DNA from 2 places in the Dongia rigui genome. Region 1 is predicted to be linked to the other one. Evidence: riboswitches for the same ligand, from Rfam matches in the RefSeq annotation. Region 1 holds a riboswitch; the other holds the start of a gene.
The links. A riboswitch is a leader RNA that binds a small molecule or an ion and turns the genes downstream of it on or off. The one in region 1 is predicted to bind glycine.
Positions count from the first base shown of each region.

Region 2: linked by a shared signal. The riboswitch ahead of SMD31_RS13555 (glutamine synthetase family protein) and the one ahead of gcvT (glycine cleavage system aminomethyltransferase GcvT) in region 1 are both predicted to bind glycine.

Region 1 is NZ_JAXCLX010000001.1:1,254,138-1,263,476, reverse strand. It holds gene gcvPA (aminomethyl-transferring glycine dehydrogenase subunit GcvPA) at 1-1,189, opposite strand, end outside; gene gcvH (glycine cleavage system protein GcvH) at 1,207-1,584, opposite strand; gene gcvT (glycine cleavage system aminomethyltransferase GcvT) at 1,660-2,802, opposite strand; glycine riboswitch at 2,868-2,993, opposite strand; glycine riboswitch at 2,997-3,103, opposite strand; gene SMD31_RS05685 (hypothetical protein) at 3,203-3,757, opposite strand; gene SMD31_RS05680 (CDGSH iron-sulfur domain-containing protein) at 3,790-4,038, opposite strand; gene ispH (4-hydroxy-3-methylbut-2-enyl diphosphate reductase) at 4,272-5,216, shown strand; gene SMD31_RS05670 (homoserine kinase) at 5,235-6,194, shown strand; gene rnhA (ribonuclease HI) at 6,191-6,628, shown strand; gene SMD31_RS05660 (cysteine hydrolase family protein) at 6,645-7,202, shown strand; gene recQ (DNA helicase RecQ) at 7,326-9,185, opposite strand; gene SMD31_RS05650 (peroxiredoxin) at 9,258-9,339, opposite strand, start outside.
Region 2 is NZ_JAXCLX010000002.1:439,037-448,375, forward strand. It holds gene SMD31_RS13550 (aldehyde dehydrogenase family protein) at 1-1,146, opposite strand, end outside; gene SMD31_RS13555 (glutamine synthetase family protein) at 1,223-2,596, opposite strand; glycine riboswitch at 2,836-2,933, opposite strand; gene SMD31_RS13560 (amino acid permease) at 3,043-4,545, opposite strand; gene SMD31_RS13565 (LysR family transcriptional regulator) at 4,916-5,821, opposite strand; gene SMD31_RS13570 (4-hydroxyphenylacetate 3-hydroxylase family protein) at 5,941-7,407, shown strand; gene SMD31_RS13575 (RidA family protein) at 7,412-7,936, shown strand; gene SMD31_RS13580 (DUF1028 domain-containing protein) at 7,950-8,639, shown strand; gene SMD31_RS13585 (molybdopterin oxidoreductase family protein) at 8,803-9,339, shown strand, end outside.

The DNA of each region.
Region 1 (9,339 bases):
CGACAACGGAGATCGCCGGCTTGGGCAATTGCAATGTGAACTCGTTGAAGAAGCTATCATTGATGAGCTTCACGCCGGGAATGGCGGCAAGGCGGTCGGCCAGCACACTGGCATAGGCGTGGTTGAGGCGCGCCAGATGGTTGAGCCCCGTTTCACCGAGCAGCGACATGTGAATGGTGAAGGCCAAGGCGCAAAGGCCGGAATTGGTGCAGATATTGCTGGTGGCCTTCTCGCGCCGGATATGCTGTTCGCGGGTGGAGAGCGTCAGCACCCAACCGCGTCGCCCGTCGACATCGACGGTCTGACCGGCAAGGCGGCCCGGCATCTGGCGCAGGAATTTTTCACGTGCCGCGAAGAGGCCGACATAGGGACCACCGAAGCCCAGCGGATTGCCGATCGACTGGCCTTCCGCGGTCACGATATCGGCGCCCATTTCGCCGGGCGGGGTGATGAGGCCCAGCGAGACAATTTCGGTCACCACGACGATGAGGAGCGCGCCAGCCGCATGGACGGCATCGGCGAGGGCCTTGAGGTCGTGGACATGGCCGAAGAAGCTTGGATTCTGCACGACGACGCAGGAGACGTCTGGGCCGAGCAGTTGCCCGAGGTCTTCCTTGCCCGTTGCATCGAGCGGCGCCGAGACGGTCTCGAAGCCGGTGTGGCGGCCATGGGTTTCGACGACTTCGCGGTAATGCGGGTGCAGCCCGCCGGAGAGGATCGCCTTTTTCCGGCGTGTGACGCGGTTCGCCATGGCGACGGCCTCGGTGGTCGAGGTGGCGCCGTCATACATCGAGGCGTTGGCGACATCCATGCCGGTAAGGAGGGCTACCTGCGTCTGGAACTCGAACAGGTATTGCAGCGTCCCTTGAGCCACTTCCGGCTGGTAGGGCGTATAGGAGGTGAGAAATTCCCCGCGCTGGATCAGATGGTCGACCGAGGCTGGGACATGATGGCGATAGGCGCCGGCGCCGAGGAAGCTCGGTACATCATTGGTGCCGACATTCTTCCTGGCCATGGCGCCGATGAAGCGTTCGACCTCCATTTCCGCCATGTGGTTGGAGAGGCCGGCGATGGGCGCCTTCTGCAGCGCGCCATTCGGCACGTCGGCATAAAGACTTTCGACCGAGGGAACGCCGATCTTCGCCAGCATCGCCTGGCGATCGACCTCGGTCATCGGCAAATAGCGCATGTCAGTGCAGTCCCCAGTTAATGTGAATTGGCACAGAAGGTCTTGTAGGCGGCGTCGTCCATCAAGCCGTCGAGCTCGGCCTTGTTCGACATCTTCACCTTGGCGAACCAGCCTTTGCCGAGCGCGTCTTCATTGACGGTGCCGGGTGCATCGCCCAATGCATCGTTCACTTCGACCACTTCGCCGGAAACCGGGGCGTAGACTTCGCTGGCCGCCTTCACGGATTCGACCACGGCCAGTTCCTTGCCCTTCTCGACCTTCTTGCCGATGGCCGGCAGGTCGACGAAAACGACATCACCCAGCTGTTCCTGGGCATAGGGGCTGATGCCGATGGTGGCGACATCACCGTCGACCTTCACCCATTCATGATCCTTCGAAAAGCGAATGCCGCTCATGAAACTCTCCTCGTTTTTGTTGCGGCGCTTCGACGGATCGTCGCGCCTCTCTCCGGTGAAGCTGACCACGACGGGTCAGCGCTGATAACGATGGGCGACGAAAGGCATGGCGGCGATTTTCGCCGGCAATGCCTTGCCGCGGACCATCAGATTGACGCTCGTGCCGATCGTGGCATGGGCCTTTTCGACATAGCCCATGGCAAGCGGCGCCCCCAGCGACGGACCGAAGCCGCCCGAGGTGATCTCGCCAATGACGCGGCCGCCCGCATCGGTGATCTCGGTATGGGCGCGGGCCGGGGCTTTCCCTTCCGGCAGGATGCCGACACGCAAGCGCGACGGGCCTTCGGCGAGCTGGCGCTGGATGATGCCGGCGCCGGGGAAGCCGCCTTCCTCGCGGCGGCGCTTCTGCATCGCCCAGACAAGGCCGGCCTCGACTGGGTTGGTTTTTTCCGTGATGTCGTTGCCGTAAAGGCAGAGCCCGGCTTCAAGCCGCAGCGAATCGCGCGCACCAAGACCGATCGGATTTACTTCCGGCTCATCCAGCAGTTTCTTGGCAAAGGCCGCGATATCGGCATTGGCGACCGAGATCTCGAAACCATCTTCGCCGGTATAGCCGGAGCGCGTGGCGATGACGTCAAATCCTGCAGCCTTCAGCGCCGCACCGTTCATGAATTTCAGCTTGGCGCTGTCCGGTGCAAGCCGCGCGAAGACGGCCGCCGCCAGCGGTCCTTGCAGCGCGACGAGGGAGCGGTCGGCAAGCACCTCAATCTCGCAGCGCGCGCCGAGATTGGCCTTGAGATGCGCGATGTCGGAATCCTTGCAGCCGGCATTCACGACCATGAACAAGTGATCGCGGTCGTCGCCGGCGCCCAGGCGCGTGACCATGAGGTCGTCGAGGATGCCGCCGCTGTTATCGGTGAAGAAGCTGTAGCGCTGCTGGCCGGGCTTCAGGGCCTGGAAGTCCGCTGGACACAGGCGCTCGACCGCTGCGGCCGCTGCCGCAAAACTCTCGGCACGGATGCGGATCTGGCCCATATGCGAAACGTCGAACAGGCCTGCGCCAGCGCGGGTGTGGAGATGCTCGGCCAGGATCCCGGCCGGGTACTGCACGGGCATGTCGTATCCGGCAAAGGGCACCATTTTGGCGCCCAAGGCGATGTGAAGATCATGCAGGGCAGTGACGAGAAGGGGTGCGTCGACCCCGGAACCGGAACTCAAGAGATGAACCCTCCGACGAATGGCGACCGCGACCGGGCAACGTTTCCGTTACCCGCGCGACCCCCCTCTGTCTTCGGGACCTGAGAGATTGGCCGTCGGCCCTGGCGCGCGACGAGGCGCGCCGATCAAGGCTGGCGGTTTACTCCTTCGGTGGGATGAAGCCCAGGTGTGGGGCCATCCGCTTTCCAGAGTTTTTCCCCGTGTCGGTCCTTTTGCCTGAGAGTTTCCGGGGGCGGTTGCTCCTTCGGCGCCTGACCCCAGTCACTCTGGCTGGGGCGAGGTCTCTCCCGACGACGGGTTTTGCCGCGCGCAACATGGGCCTGTGCGCGACTATCCGTCAAGCGGCATTTTTATGTGCAGATGCGGCATACCGAGTCGCTACGCGGCCGGGCCTGGAGCGTCAGAACTGGGGATTGCGCCGGTTGTAGTCGAGCTCTTTCTCGTTGACCGCGAGGCCGATATAGATGCGATAAAAATCGCCGGTCTCACCCTTCTTGAGGGGGGTCAGGATATTGACCTGGTCCTGCGCCGTCGCCTGCACCTTGGCCGCGGTGAATGGGATTTCGACATCCAAAGTCTGACTGGAAAGCTGGCTGTTGCCAGGCCCCACCACGCGAACCCAGTAGTTGAACTTGGCGGCACTGTCCGGATTCTTAGGCCCGCGCGAGGCTGCGAATTCGATGCTGAGTTCGCTGCGGATCGTCGTCTCGCCGGTGTCCGTGTTGATCACATAAGTGCAAAAGGACTTCGATCGCCCGATGCGCGCCTCGAACGACGTCTCAGCGAGATCCTCGGCCTCGCCGGCAAAGCGGGTGAGATAGGCCGCGTCCTGGATCACCTTGACCATCGGGCAGGGGCGCGATTGTTGTGCAATCGGGTCCACACAGGCGCTCAGCAACAAGCCGGCGCCCATGAGGCCAAGAAGATTGCGCCCCAATGTGCTCATCGAGTTCATCGTCATCCTTTCCGTGCGACCGGTGCCGCTGTTCAGAGATTCGCGTGCGTGCCGTCGCAAAGCGGTGCTTTCTGGGAATGCTTGCAGCCGCAGAAAAACACGGCCTTGGCTGCAGTGGCGTCGAATTTGATGGGGCTGAGGCCGGTGCCTTTATGCGAGCCGTCGCAAAAAGGCTGCTTTTGGCTGCGCCCACAGGCGCACCAGAAATAGGATTTGCCAGCTTCGACATCGATCTTGAACGGCGCTTTCTGCGCGATCTGCGGATCCGTCATCTTGGCCATTTCCCCTCAAGCGGTCCAAACCGGTCGCTCCGTGACGGCGCGCCATATCTCGACCAAATTAACCCTGTTGGACGACTTTAAATGAGCGGCCGGCCTTCGACAAGACGGCGACCCGGCTGTGGCGTGCGGGAATTCGATGGCTTCATTCCGCCCTTTGGCATTGCACGGCAAACCGAAAACCCTATATTCCAGGCACATTCACCAGCCAAACCCACCCGCTACTGGGCCTGTCGATGAGCAAAAGCAAGCTGACCGTCTATCTGGCCGCCCCCCGTGGCTTCTGTGCGGGCGTGGACCGTGCCATCCAGATCGTCGAGCGGGCTTTGGAGCGCTATGGCGCCCCGGTCTATGTGCGCCACGAAATCGTCCACAATCGTCATGTGGTCGAGGCGCTGGAAAAGAAGGGCGCCGTCTTCGTCGAGGAGCTGGACGAAATTCCGGGCAAGTTCCCGGTCGTGTTCTCGGCCCATGGCGTCCCGAAATCCGTGCCGGAAGATGCCGAGCGGCGCGAGCTCATGTATCTCGATGCCACTTGCCCGCTGGTCTCCAAGGTGCACCGCGAGGCGGAAGGGCATTATGCCACCGGCCAGCACATCATCCTCATCGGCCATGCCGGCCATCCGGAAGTGATCGGTACCATCGGCCAATTGCCCGAGGGCGCGGTGTCGCTGGTCGAGACAGCCGAAGACGCTGAAAAGATCGAGGTGAAGGACCCGCGTAATCTTGCCTTCATCACGCAGACCACGCTGTCGATCGACGATACGATCGGCATCATCGCCGTGCTGAAGCGCCGTTTCCCGGACATCCACGGACCGCGCAAGGAAGACATCTGCTACGCCACCACCAACCGCCAGCAGGCCGTCAAAGCCATCGCCGAGAAATGCGATTTGATGCTGGTGATCGGTGCGCCGAACTCGTCGAATTCCCGCCGTCTGGTCGAGGTGGCGCGTGTCGCCGGCTGCCCGGAGGCCCATCTGGTGCAGAAGGCCGCCGAGATCGACTGGTCCTGGTTCGATGGCGTCAAGACGGTCGGCATCACGGCAGGCGCCTCGGCGCCGGAGATTCTGGTGCAGGAAGTGATCGGTGCCCTGCGCGACCGCTATGACATCGACACCGACGAGGTTTCGGTCACGACCGAGACGACGCATTTCAAGCTGCCCCGCGCTCTCACCGCCTAACCAATCCGGAACATCACCATGGCTGTTTATACCGAAGTGCCGGATGGGGAGCTTGCAGCCTTCGTCAAAGCCTATGACATCGGTGAGGTTGTTTCCTGCAAGGGGATTGCCGAGGGCGTCGAGAATTCGAACTTCCTCATGCGCACGACCAAGGGCAGCTACATCCTGACCCTTTATGAGAAGCGAGTGAACCGCTCTGATCTGCCGTTCTTCCTGGGGTTGATGGAGCATCTGGCCGCCAAGGGGTTGAGCTGCCCGACGCCGATCAAGGCCAGGGATGGGGAAGCCTTACGCGAGCTGTGCGGCCGGCCGGCGGCGATCATCTCGTTTCTTGAGGGCATGTGGCCGCGCCGTCCGACCGAGCGCCATTGCCAATTGCTCGGCGGCGCCATGGCCGATCTCCACATCAAGGGCCGCGATTTCGCCCTGAAGCGGCCGAACAACCTGTCGCTCGCCGGCTGGCGCACCTTGGTTGCCAACACCAAGGACCGGGCTGACGAAGTTTCGCCGGGTCTGGCCGACACCATCCAGGACGAGTTGGCGTTCTTGGAGAAGAACTGGCCGCAGGATCTCGAGGTCGGCGTCATCCATGCCGATCTCTTCCCCGACAATGTCTTCTTCCTTGGCGACCGGCTCTCGGGCCTCATCGATTTCTATTTCGCCTGCACCGACTTCCTCGTCTACGACGTCGCCATCTGCCTCAATGCCTGGTGCTTCGAGCAGAAGGGTGAGTTCAATGTCACGAAGGCGAAGCTGATGATCGAGAGCTATGCCAAGTTGCGGCCTCTGCCGGAGGCCGAGCTGGCGGCGATGCCGGTATTGGCGCGCGGCGGCGCCCTGCGCTTCCTGCTGACACGCCTCTATGATTGGCTCAATCACCCCCCGGGCGCCTTCGTCAGTCCCAAGGATCCGCTCGAATATTTGAAGAAGCTCCGCTTCCATCAGCAGGCGAAAAGCGTCGCCGCCTACGGCCTATGACCGATCTCAAGACGGTTGATGTCTTCACCGACGGTGCCTGCAGCGGCAATCCCGGCCCGGGCGGCTGGGGGGCCATCCTGCGCTATGGTACGACCGAGAAGGAACTTTCGGGCGGCGAGCCGGCCACGACCAACAACCGCATGGAATTGATGGCGGCCATCGCGGCGCTCGAGGCACTGAAAAGTGCCGTCAATGTGCGCATCCATACCGACAGCCAATATGTGAAGAACGGCATCACCGCCTGGATCCATGGCTGGAAGAAGAACGGCTGGAAGACGGCCGACAAAAAACCCGTGAAGAATGTCGATCTGTGGCAGCGTCTGGACGCGGCGCTGAAAGGTCATAAAATCGAATGGATCTGGGTCAAGGGCCATGCCGGCCATGACGAAAATGAGCGCGCCGATGCGCTCGCGCGTGGTGCCATTCCGCGCTGAGAGATAGGAGCTGCCGATGACGACCGCCTTGCTGATTATCGACGTGCAGAAGGCGATCCTCGCCGGCGCCGGAGCGCCGGACCGCCAGCCCGTTCTCGACCGGGCGCTCGATGTCGTCGTGGGCCGCCTCCATGATCTGCAGGAGAAGGCGCGTAAAGCAGGCGTGCCCGTCGTCGTCGTGCAGCACAATGACCAGGGCGATCATCGCCTCGCCAAAGGCCTGCCGGGCTGGGAGCTGCGACCGGAGATTGCGCCGTTGCCGGGCGAGGCGCTGGTCCACAAGACAGCCTGCGATTCATTCTATGAAACCAGTCTGCAGGACGAACTGCAAAAGCGCGGCATCACGCATCTGGTGGTGGGTGGCTGCATGACGCAGTATTGCGTCGACACCACGACGCGGCGTGCCGTGACTATGGGCTATGACGTGACGCTGATCAGCGATGGGCATATGACGGGTGACAGGGGTGCTCTCACCTACGACCAGATCATCGCTCATCACAACATGTTGCTCGATGGCTTCGACGCCGGGCCGAAGGCGGTCAGTGTCAAGAAGGCGGCCGAGATCGCGTTCTGACGCCCCCTCTCCCTAACCCTCCCCCACGTGGGGGGAGGGAATTTGAGCCAGCTTATCGTCGCTGTCGCTGCGAACTCGATGGGACTCCCTCCCCCCAACGTGGGGGAGGGTGGGGGAGAGGGGCTACCGAAACGCCGCCAGCACTTCCAGGAAATCGGCGCCGTAGCGCTTCATCTTCCGTTCGCCGATGCCGGGGATGTGGAGAAAATCCTCCAGCCGCGCGGGCTTTGCCTGGGCGATCGCCAACAGCGTCGCATCATGAAAGATGACATAAGGCGGCAGGTTCTGCGCGGTGGCAAGGTCGCGGCGCCGGTCCCGCAATGCCTCCCACAGATCCGGTGGCACATCGGCACGGGTGAGGGCAGCCGCCACCGTCGCTTCGGTCGACCCGCGCGGGCGGCGATTGCCGCGGCCCATCTTCACGGTCGGGCGGCGCATCATGAAGGTGGTTTCGCCCTTCAGCAATGGTCGCGCCGTCTCGCTCACGGCCAGCGTGTTGAACTGTTCGGTGTCGACAATGAGATAGCCCAGCGAGACCAACTGGCGCCCGAGCGTCTTCCACACCTGCGTGTCGACGTCGCGGCCGATGCCGAAGACCGGCAGTTGCTCATGGGCAAAGCGCGTTACCTTTTCGGTCGTCTCGCCGCGCAGCACATCGATCAGATGGCCGATGCCGAAACGCTGCCCCGTGCGCCAGCACGCGGAGAGCAGCTTCTGTGCCGCCACGGTCGCATCCCAGGTGTCGCCGGGCTCGAGGCATATATCGCAATTGCCGCAAGGCTGTGATGTTTCGCCGAGATAGGCTAGCAAGGCCACGCGTCGGCAGGTCGTCGCTTCGCAGAAAGCGAGCAAGGAATCGAGCTTGCGCCGGCTCACGACCTTACGCTGGTCGGAAAGCTCGGATTCCTCGATGCGCCGACGCAGCAGCACAACATCGGCGAGGCCGAAGGCGAGCCACGCTTCGGCCGGGGCGCCATCGCGCCCGGCGCGGCCGGTCTCCTGGTAATAGGCTTCGATGGAACTTGGCAGATCAAGATGCGCCACAAAGCGCACGTCCGGCTTGTCGATGCCCATGCCGAAGGCGATGGTGGCCACCATGACGACACCATCCTCGCGCAGGAAACGCTCCTGGTTGCGGCGTCGTTTCTCGGCATCCATGCCGGCATGATAGGGCAGCGCTTTGATGCCCTTAGCCGCCAGCCAGACAGCGGTTTCCTCGACCTTCTTGCGCGACTGGCAATAGACGATGCCGGCCTCGCCCTTATGTTCGCCCTCGATCAGCGCCAGCAATTGGCGCTTGGCATCGGTCCGTTCGGTGACGCGGTAGCGAATGTTCGGCCGATCGAAGGAGGTGAGATAGACTTCCGCCTCTTGGAGCGCGAGGCGCTGGCGGATTTCCTCCCGCGTCTCGCGGTCGGCGGTGGCGGTGAGGGCGATGCGCGGCACATTTGGGAACTGCTGGTGGAGCACTGACAGCTGAATGTATTCAGGGCGGAAGTCATGCCCCCATTGCGAGACACAATGCGCCTCGTCAATGGCGAAAAGCGCGATCTTCAAACCGTGCAACAGGTCGAGGAAGCGCGGCGTCAACAATCGTTCCGGCGCGACGTAGAGCAGCTGCAAGGCGCCACGGCGCAGCTGCCCCTCGACCTCGCGCATCTCATCGAGCGTCAGGCTGGAATTGAGTACCGCCGCCGCGACACCCATCTGTTGCAGCGCCGCCACCTGGTCATGCATGAGGGCGATGAGCGGCGAAACGACGATGCCGACGCCATCGCGCAGCATGGCCGGGATCTGGTAGCAGACCGATTTGCCGCCGCCGGTTGGCATCAAGACCAGGGCGTCGCCACCGTTGGCCACGTGATCGATGATGTCGCTTTGCCGTCCACGGAAACGTTCATGGCCGTAGACGCGCTGCAGGATCTCCAATGCAGCATGCGCCGGTGCGGGGGAAAGCTGAAGATGCGGCGAATCGGCCGTCATGGAACCCGTGAGCAAAAGAGAAGGGCGGCAGCTTGCGCTACCGCCCTGTCGTCGAGCAAGCGATTAAAGGCTTTAGAGCGCCTTCATGATCGATTCGGCACTGGAGACTTCGAAGGCGCCGGGCGCTTCGACATTCAGCGCCTTCACCACGCCG
Region 2 (9,339 bases), on a different contig from region 1:
GGCTTCGTCGTCATTCTTCACCTTCATGATGCCGATGACCGGGCCGAAGCTTTCTTCGGACATCACCGACATCGAATGATCGACATTCACCAGCACCTGGGGGGCGACATAGGGCGTGCCTGGCTTGTCGGCGGCGAAGGACTTGGTGTCAATCAGCGCCTTGGCGCCATGCTTCACCGCATCGGCGATCTGGCCGCGCACGAACTCGGCAGCCGAGGTGCGCACCATCGGCCCGAGATTGGTGGCGGTGTCGAGCGGGTTGCCGAGCTTGTAGCCCTTGGTGAGATCGACGAAGCCCTCGACGAATTTGTCGTAGAGGCTTTCATGCACATAGATGCGCTCGATGGCGCAGCAGCACTGGCCGGAATTGAACATGGCGCCGTCGACGAGATTCTCGACGGCATGCTGAAGATTGGCATCGGCGCGGACATAGGCCGGGTCCTTGCCGCCGAGTTCGAGGCCGAGGCCCATGAACTTGCCGACCGCTGCCTGCTGCACGGCATGGCCGCCACTGACCGAGCCGGTGAAGTTGCAATAGGCGACCTCGGGTGCGGCGATGACTTTTGCCGTGTCGTCATGGGTAAGGACGAGAGTCTGGAAGACACCCTTGGGGAGGCCTGCGGCATCGAGCGCCTGCTGGAAATCCTCGGCACAGATCGGCGTTTGGGCCGAGTGCTTCAGGATCACCGCGTTGCCCGCCATCAGCGCCGGGACGACGCCGTTCACGGAGGTGAGATAGGGATAGTTCCAGGGCGCCACGATGAAGACGACGCCGAGCGGCTCGCGATGGAGGACGCGGGTAAAACCCGGCTTGTCGGTGAAGGAGACGTCGGCCAGGGCTTCAGGTGCCAGGTTGATCATGAAACGCGCGCGCTCTTCGAAGCCGCGCATTTCACCAGGGCTCTGCGAGATCGGGCGGCCCATCTGGCGGGTGATGTCGGTCGCGTGCTTGTCCTTGTCCTTCAGGAACTCGTCGACGAAGCGGTTCATGATCTTGGCGCGCTCAGCCAGAGACGTGCGGCGCCATTCCTTCTGCGCCTTGGCGGCAGTGGCCAGGGCCGCTGCGATCTCAGCCGGCGTGTTGTAGGGGCGCTCGACATAGACGGAATTGTCGATCGGCGAGATGGTCTTCTGGGTAGCGGCCATGGATAACCTCCAGGTGTTTTAGAAAAGAAACAGCGCCCGCATCTTCCCCTGAAGACGCGGGCGCTTTGATGACGGATCAGATGATTTCGAAATAGCGGGACAGTTCCCAATCGGTGATGTGCTTCCTGAACTCGCGCTCCTCATGCTCGCGGGTGCCGGCATGATGCTCGACGAAGGCGTCGCCGAAGAGGTCGCGGGCGGCCTTCGACTTGCGGAGGCGCTGCGCTGCTTCCCACAGGGTTTGCGGCAGGTCGAGCTTGGCCGGGTGCTTCATCTCATAGGAATTGCCGACGATGGCGGCCTGCGGCTCGATCTTGTGCTCGATGCCATAGAGGCCGGAACCGATCGCCGCGGCGAGCGCCAGATAGGGGTTACAATCGGCGGCGGCGATGCGGTACTCGACGCGCTGCGATTTTTCCGAACCCGGGATGACGCGGAGCGCACAGGTGCGGTTTTCGATACCCCAGGTGGCGTTGGTCGGCGCCCAGAAGCCGGGGATGAGGCGCGAGTAGGAGTTGACGGTCGGCGAGACCATGCCGAGCACTTCCGGCATCAGGGTCTGCTGACCGCCGATGAACCAGCGCATCTTGTCCGAGATGTTGTGCGGCTTCTTCGGGTCGTGGAAGACCGCCTTGCCATCCTTGCCTTTGAGCGAGATGTGGATGTGGCCCGACTGGCCGGGATAGGAGTTGGACCATTTCGCCATGAAGGTCGCCATCAGGCCGCGGCGCTGGGCCAGCACCTTCATGAAGGTCTTGAAGAGGGCAGCGCGGTCGGCGGCTTCGAGGGCCGAGCAAACGCCGAGCGCTGCCTCGAGGACGCCCGGGCCGGTCTCGGTATGAAGGCCCTCGATCGGCATGCGCATCTTTTCGCACATGTCGAGAATGTCCTGGTAGAGCTCGGACCAGACCGAATTGCGGATGACCGAATAGCCGAACCAGCCCGGCGTCATCGGCGTCAGATTCTTGTAGTTCTTCTCGCGCACGCTTTCGGGCGTTTCGTCGAACATGAAGAATTCGAATTCGAGTGCCGAATAGACGTCGAAGCCCATCTTCGCGGCGCGGTCGAGCACGCGGCGGAGTGTCCCGCGGGCGCAGATCTCTTCCGCCTTGTTGACGAATTCGCAGATGAAGAACAGGCCGTTGTCTTCCATCGGCAGGTCGCGGCAGGTCTCAGGGAGAATGCGCGCCCAGGCGTCGGGATAGGCGGTGTGCCAGCCGGTATAGTTGAGGCCGTCGATCAACTGGTCCTGGTTGTCCCAGCCCAGCACCACGTCGCAGAAACCGAAGCCGCCTTCGAGGGCGGAGAAGAACTTCGCCTTCGACATGTACTTGCCGCGCAGGATGGCATCACCATCGAACACGCCGACCTTGATATGCGTCAGGCCACGCTCTTCGACGATCTTCTTGGCCTGCGCGACGGTTTTAACCTGTTCCGGTTTCAACGGCATTTTTGTGAACCCCCTGTTCGAGATGATTTATAGAATTTAGGCCGCGCGGAAAGCGGCGGCAATGCGTGCGAAAGGTGTTTTAAAGCGGCTCCCCGACGTCGGGTTGGCTAGCGGCCGGCGGATGGTCCCTGCCGGTCAGCCCCCCTCTGTCCTTGAGACCTGAGAGATTCACTGGTCGAGCACCAGTTTACTCCGTCGGTGAGGCGACGACGTCCGGCGCCTGCTTTCCAGAGATGACGGGTCCGACCCTGGTCCTTTTGCCTGAGAGTTTCCGGGGGCGGTTGCTCCTTCGGCGCCGGCATTCTTGACGAATACCAGTCTCTCCCGAGGTCGGGAATTATGCGCGCGGAGTGTGTGATTGCCCCGTTGAAACGTCAAGCTGAAAAACGAAAAAGGGAGGCAGTTTGCACTGCCTCCCCAGATCGCTTGTTGAAGTGCTGTGGAGATTAGCTAGCGCCACCGATCGCCGCTTCTTCCTTGGCGATTTCCGCCTGACGCGCTTTGACGTCGGCTTCCGTGAGCGGCGGACCGGGGAACCGGCTCTTTTCGAAGGCGAACCAGACCACAATCAACAACACGATGACTGCGGCGAGGAACTGGCCAACCAGCTGATACGGTTCCTGGAAGCCGACAAAGGCGAGTACGGCGGCGCCGATGATGGCGACGACAGCAATCGGCTTCGACCAGATGCCGAGGTTGAACGGACCCTTCTTGGTCCAGCTCTTGCCTTCAGCCAGGAGGCCAGCGGCAATCGGCATCATGTAGGAGACATAGAGGAACACTGCGCAACCCGACGCCAGAATGATGTAGGCGTTGGCATCGGCGCCGGCAACGTAACCCAGAATGATGCAGAGGATTGCACCAACCCAGATGGCCGGACCAGGTGTGCGGTGGGTCGGGCTGACCTGACGCAGGAACTTCGACGCGCCCGGAATGCCGCCGTCACGCGCGAACGCGTAGATCATGCGCGAGAGCGAGGTCATGCCTGCCAGGGCGCAAAGATAGTTCGACAGCACGATGCCGACACCCAGAGCGCTCTTGAGGCCCGCGGGAACCGTGGTCGATTCCAGGGTCCAGTAGAACACCGACCAGCCCTGCTTGGCGCCTTCGGTGACATCCGGCATGGCGAGCAGGATGGCAACCACCAGCACCCAGCCGAACACAGCAGACCAGAACACGGAGGTCAGCATACCGCGCGGAACGGCACGCTGCGCATCACGGGTTTCTTCGGCAGTATGAGCCGACGCGTCGAAACCAGTGATGGTGTAGCAGACATGCAGCAGGCCCAGCACAAAGGCAAAGAACAGGCTGCCCGTGGCCGGCCATGTACCAGCGCCGGGATCACCGGTGTTGTTGGTAAAGGTCACGATGCGCGAGAAATCGAGCGGCACGGATGAGCCGAAGAGGAAGCTCCCGATCAGGATCACCGTAACGCCGAGGATGAGATAGCCCGAAAAATCGGTCAGGATCGTGGTGACCTTGATGCCGAAATAATTGAGCACGGCCTGGCTGAGCGTAATCAGCACGACCGCGATCAGCAGATGTGTCCCCGTGAAGCTCGCGCCATCGGCACCGAAGATGCCGACGAAGATGAGATCGCGGGCCAGAAGATAGACGCCGTAATTGACGGAAGAGACAACGAAGAGGAGACCAATCAGATTGATCCAGGCTGTCGCCCAGCCCCAGCCGCGGCCGCCAAGGATCGAACCCCAGTGGTAGAGGCCGCCCGCCGTCGGATAAGCCGAGGCGATCTGGCCCATCGCCGCAGCGACGACCAACGCAAAGAAAGAACCGACCAGCCAGCCGATGCCGATCGAGCCGCCGCCGGCCGCGCCGAAAGCGACCGTGTAGGCGCCGATACCGCCGGCGAGGATGCAGATGATGGAGAACGAGATCGCGAAGTTCTGGAACCCGCCCATGCGGCGGGACAGCTCCTGGGAATATCCCATGGAGTGGAGGACTTTTACGTCCTCGTCATGATGACTAGGCACAGACATTGATAACCCCCTCAGTTTGCGGTCCGACGCAGCGGCATTTCCCCTGCCGTTGGCTCTGCATGGACCAGACCCCCTCCGGATGGGTGGGGCCGTGTTTTCCGACTCAATGGTCGATTTCCCGCCAATCGGATGGTGCGAAGTATGCGCCGCATGATGAAAATGTAAAGATGGCGTTAACTTTTGCTGCCGATTCAATACGATGGGATACGCGTTTTGCATCCGCGAATTGACCGGCTGCGCAAGTTGCTGGGGTGTCGGCCTTTTGTCCTACTAATGCTGCGATTGGCGCGTAAGACGGTCTTGGCGCGAATGAAAACCTTCCTTAACCACGTTCGCGGGCGAAATGCTGGCGGCACAATTCGGCAAAGGCAGCTGCGCGCTTGGTCGGCCGCAGCTTCTTCAGGCGCACAAGGCCCAGCCGGGTCGGGCGCAGCTTCTCTTTGATGGGCAGGAAGACGAGACGTCTTCCATCCAGCGACCATTCGCTGCTGGGCCGCGAATGCATGATGGCGAAGGCATCGGAATTGGCGACCAGCCCGCGCACCATCTCGAAATTCGGCGTCTCATAGGCGACGCGCGGCTGCAGGCCTAAGCCATAGATGATGGAGAGGAAATAATCGCGGCTGTGGGGGAGGCCCAGGAGCACCATCGGGTAGGCGATGAGATCGGCGATGGCCACCGCCTTCTGTTTGGCGAGCGGATGGCCCTTGGCAAGGATGCAATGCAACGGCACTTCGGTCAGCGTCTCGAACTCGAGGTCATCATCGAGGCCGAGGTCATAGGTGAGGGCGAATTCGAATTCGCCGGCGCGCAACCCGTCGAGCACCCCTTGCACATGATGTTCATGCGGCTTCACGCTGATCTCGGGATGATGTGTCGATAGGGTGCCGATGAGGCGCGGCAGCACCAGTGGCGCCACCGTTTGAAAGCAGCCGATGTGGAGCTCGCCCGCCACATCTTGGCCCAACCCCATGGCGCCCTGGCGCACATCGTCGGCATGTTCGAGGAGGCTCTTGGCGTCGGTCAGAAGCTCGCGGCCCGCCGCGGTGAGGCTCAACCCCTGGGCATGGTGGCGCACGAACAGATCGACGCCAAAGCGGCTCTCCAACTCGGCAATCGCCGCTGAAACCGAGGGCTGGGAGATGTTGACCCGCTGTGCCGCCAGGGTGACGGACCCGGTTTCGGCGGTCGCCACGAAATAGCGCAGCTGCTTCAAGGTGAACGGCATTGGTAAATCCGATCCAAATCGAATGATAATAATATTTTCTCACTGCCGGCGTCGCCGGGCAAGATGGTTGCGAATTGGATGCATGCCAATGATCGGCGCCGGACAGGGGGAGACCATCAATGCTGCGCACCGGGGCCCAATACCGCGACAGTCTGAAGGACGGCCGGCAGATCTGGATCAATGGCGAGAAGGTAAAGGATGTGACGACGCATCCGGCCTTCAAGCCGATCGTCGACGTGCGCGCCCGTATCTATGACATGGCGCATGAGGAGAAGACCAAAGCGGTCATGTCCTATCGCGACGAGACGACGGGCCAGGAAAACTGCATCGGCTACAAGCTGCCGCATACCCAGGAAGATTGGCATGCCAAGCGCCGTGCCATCGACGCCGTCATGCGCGACATCAGGGGCTATGCCGTGCGCGTCGGTGACGAGACGGTGGGCGAGATGTGGTCGCTTTATGACGGCCGCGACATCCTCAACGAGGTCGATCCGCAATTCTCGAAGAATATCGAGCACCATATCCAGCACGTCCTCAATTCCGACACCTTCCATGTCTCGGCCAATACCGATCCCAAGGGCGACCGTTCCAAGCGGCCGCAGGACCAGGACCCGGACATGCTGCTGCATCTGGTGAAGGAGACCGACAAGGGCATCATCGTGCGCGGCGCCAAGTATGAAACCGCCGCGGCTTACGCCAACCAGGCCTTCGTCAAGCCCACCATTGCCAATTGGGGCGATGACAAGCTCAGCGATTACGCCCTGGGGTTCATCTGCGACATGGGTGCGCCGGGCTTGAAGCATATCTGCCGCTCCGGTTTCACCGGGCGCGCCTCGGCCGACGATTATCCGCTTTCCAACCGCGTGGACGAGGTCGACACGCTGCTGGTGTTCGACGACGTGCTGATCCCGTGGGAAAACGTGCTGTTCTATCGCCATACCAAGGCAGCGGCTTTTATCCGTGGCACGCTGCACCGCTACAGCGCCTATCCCTTCACGCTGCGGCTGCTCTACATCGCCGATCTGATGCTGGGGGCGGCGGCGTTCAACGCCCGGCAGACCGGCCTCGACGCGCAGCAGGCGGTGCGTGAAAAGTTGGCCCTTCTCATGCAGTACCGTGAGGCGATCAACGCCCATCTCATCGCGTCGATCACCATGGCGCAGCAGAGCCCTGGCGGATTGCTGATGCCCAATGCGTCGCTGCTGTTCACCGGGCGCTATGCCGCCATCAACCAGTTGCCGGCGATGATGCATCTGGCGCGCGAATTGTGTGGTGGGCAGATCTGTGTCACACCGGACAAGGCCACCTTCGACAATCCGGAAATCAAGGATTGGATGCAGAAATACTATTCGGTCAATGAATTCTGGCAGGCGGAGGATCGCCGCAAGCTGCTGGCCTTCGCGCGTGACCTGCTCAATTCCGACCGCGCCGGGCATATGGTGACGTTCGAGCTGTTCGCCCAGTCACCGCCCTTTGCACATCTCAATCACATCTATATGAATTTCGATATGTCGAACGCCCTATCCTATGTGAAGGATTGTGCCGGACTGTCGGACCGCGTCATGGACCAATGGAAGAAGAGCTGAGATAATGAGCTATAGCCACGTAAGACTGCGCAAGTTCAACACCAAGAAGACCTATCCCGAGCAGACCCTCGACAATGATCTGTCGATGTCGGTCCGTGCCGGCAACACGATCTTCCTGCGCGGCCAGGTCGGCCAGGCGCTCGATGGTTCGATGGTCGGCGTCGGCAGCGCCGCCCAGCAATCCGAACAGGCGATGCGCAATGTGAAGCAGCTTCTGGAAGAGCAGGGCGGGAAGCTTGCCGATATCTGCAAGATCGTCATTTACATCACCGACCCGCGTTACCGCGAGGATGTCTACCGCGTGGTGGGCAAGCATCTCAAAGGTGTCTATCCGGTCTCGACCGGCCTCGTCGTGCAAGGCCTCGCGCGGCCCGAATGGGTGATGGAAATCGACGCCTATGCGGTGATCCCGGAAAGTCGTATGAAGAATATCCAGGAGCCGCCCGCCGCGTTGCAATGGAAGGACACCGCCGACAAGGCGGACCGCGCCAAGAAAACAGCGAAGAAAAGGGCGGCCCGCAAGAAGTAAGGATAGGGCCCGGATGACCTTCTCGCTCGTTGGCCGTTGCGCCGATACCGGCATGTTCGGGGTGGCAATCACCACCTCCTCCATCGCTGTCGCCTCACGCTGTCCCTGGGCCAGGGCCGGCGTGGGGGCGGTTGCCACACAGAACGTCACCGATCCACGCCTTGGCAATCAGGGACTCGATCTGCTGGCGCAAGGGATGAGTGCGCCGGATGCGTTGAAGGCCTTGATGGCCAAGGCGCCATCGTCACAGCACCGTCAGGTGACGATCATCGACAAACAAGGGCGCACGGCGCACTGGACGGGCGCCAAGACGCTGGGCACCAACAATGTGGCCGAGGCTGAGGATTGCGTCGCCGCCGGCAATCTGCTGCAGAACCCGGATGTGCCGGCAGCCATGGTTAAGGCATTCGTGCAGTCGAAGGGCCGGCATCTCGCCGATCGGCTGCTGGCGGGATTGCAGACCGGCATTGTCGCGGGCGGTGAGATGGGGCCGGTGCATTCCGCCGGCCTTCTTGTTGTCCATGAACAGAGTTGGCCGCTGGCCGATCTCCGCGTCGATTGGAGCGACGACAATCCGGTCGTGCGTCTCAGGCGCCTCTGGGAAGATTACCAACCACAGATGGACGCCTATATCACCCGCGCGCTCAATCCCGACGCGGCACCATCCTATGGCGTGCCGGGCGATATGGGCGCCGACAAGTAGCCCGCGGCAATGCCGATTGCCCCGGCTGATCGGCGGCGCCGCAGAGATGGGCGCCGTTAAGAATCGGGGCGCCTGCGTCGATCACGTTGCCGGACCCCACGCCAACGGGTAGAGTGCCGCGAATGATGGCTACCCGGCCGAAAATTGGCTATGGCATTGAATTATGGCGCCTTTTGATATCGTCCACTCCGCTTGTCCGCATGATTGCCCCTCGACCTGCGCACTTGAGGTCGAGCGACTCTCGCCGACCGAGATCGGCCGCATCCATGGCGCGAAGGCGAACAGCTATACCGCCGGCGTCGTCTGCGCGAAGGTTGCGCGCTATGCCGAGCGTCAGCACCATCCGGATCGCCTGAGCCAGCCGCTGCGCCGGGTGGGTGAGAAGGGCGTCGGTCGCTCCGCCTATCAGCCCCTGAGATGGAGCGATGCCCTCGACGAAATCGCGGCGAAGTTCCAGGAGGCGGAGAAGCGCTTCGGCGCCGAGGCGGTGTTTCCCTATTACTATGCCGGCACGATGGGCCTGGTGCAGCGTGACGGTATCTTCCGCCTGACGCATGAGAAGAAATATTCGCGCCAGAAGAGCACGATCTGCGTAGCACTCTCGGATGCCGGCTGGGCGGCGGGCGTCGGCGTGATGCGCGGTGTCGACAGCCGCGAGATGGCGGAAAGCGATCTCATCGTGGTCTGGGGCGGCAACCCT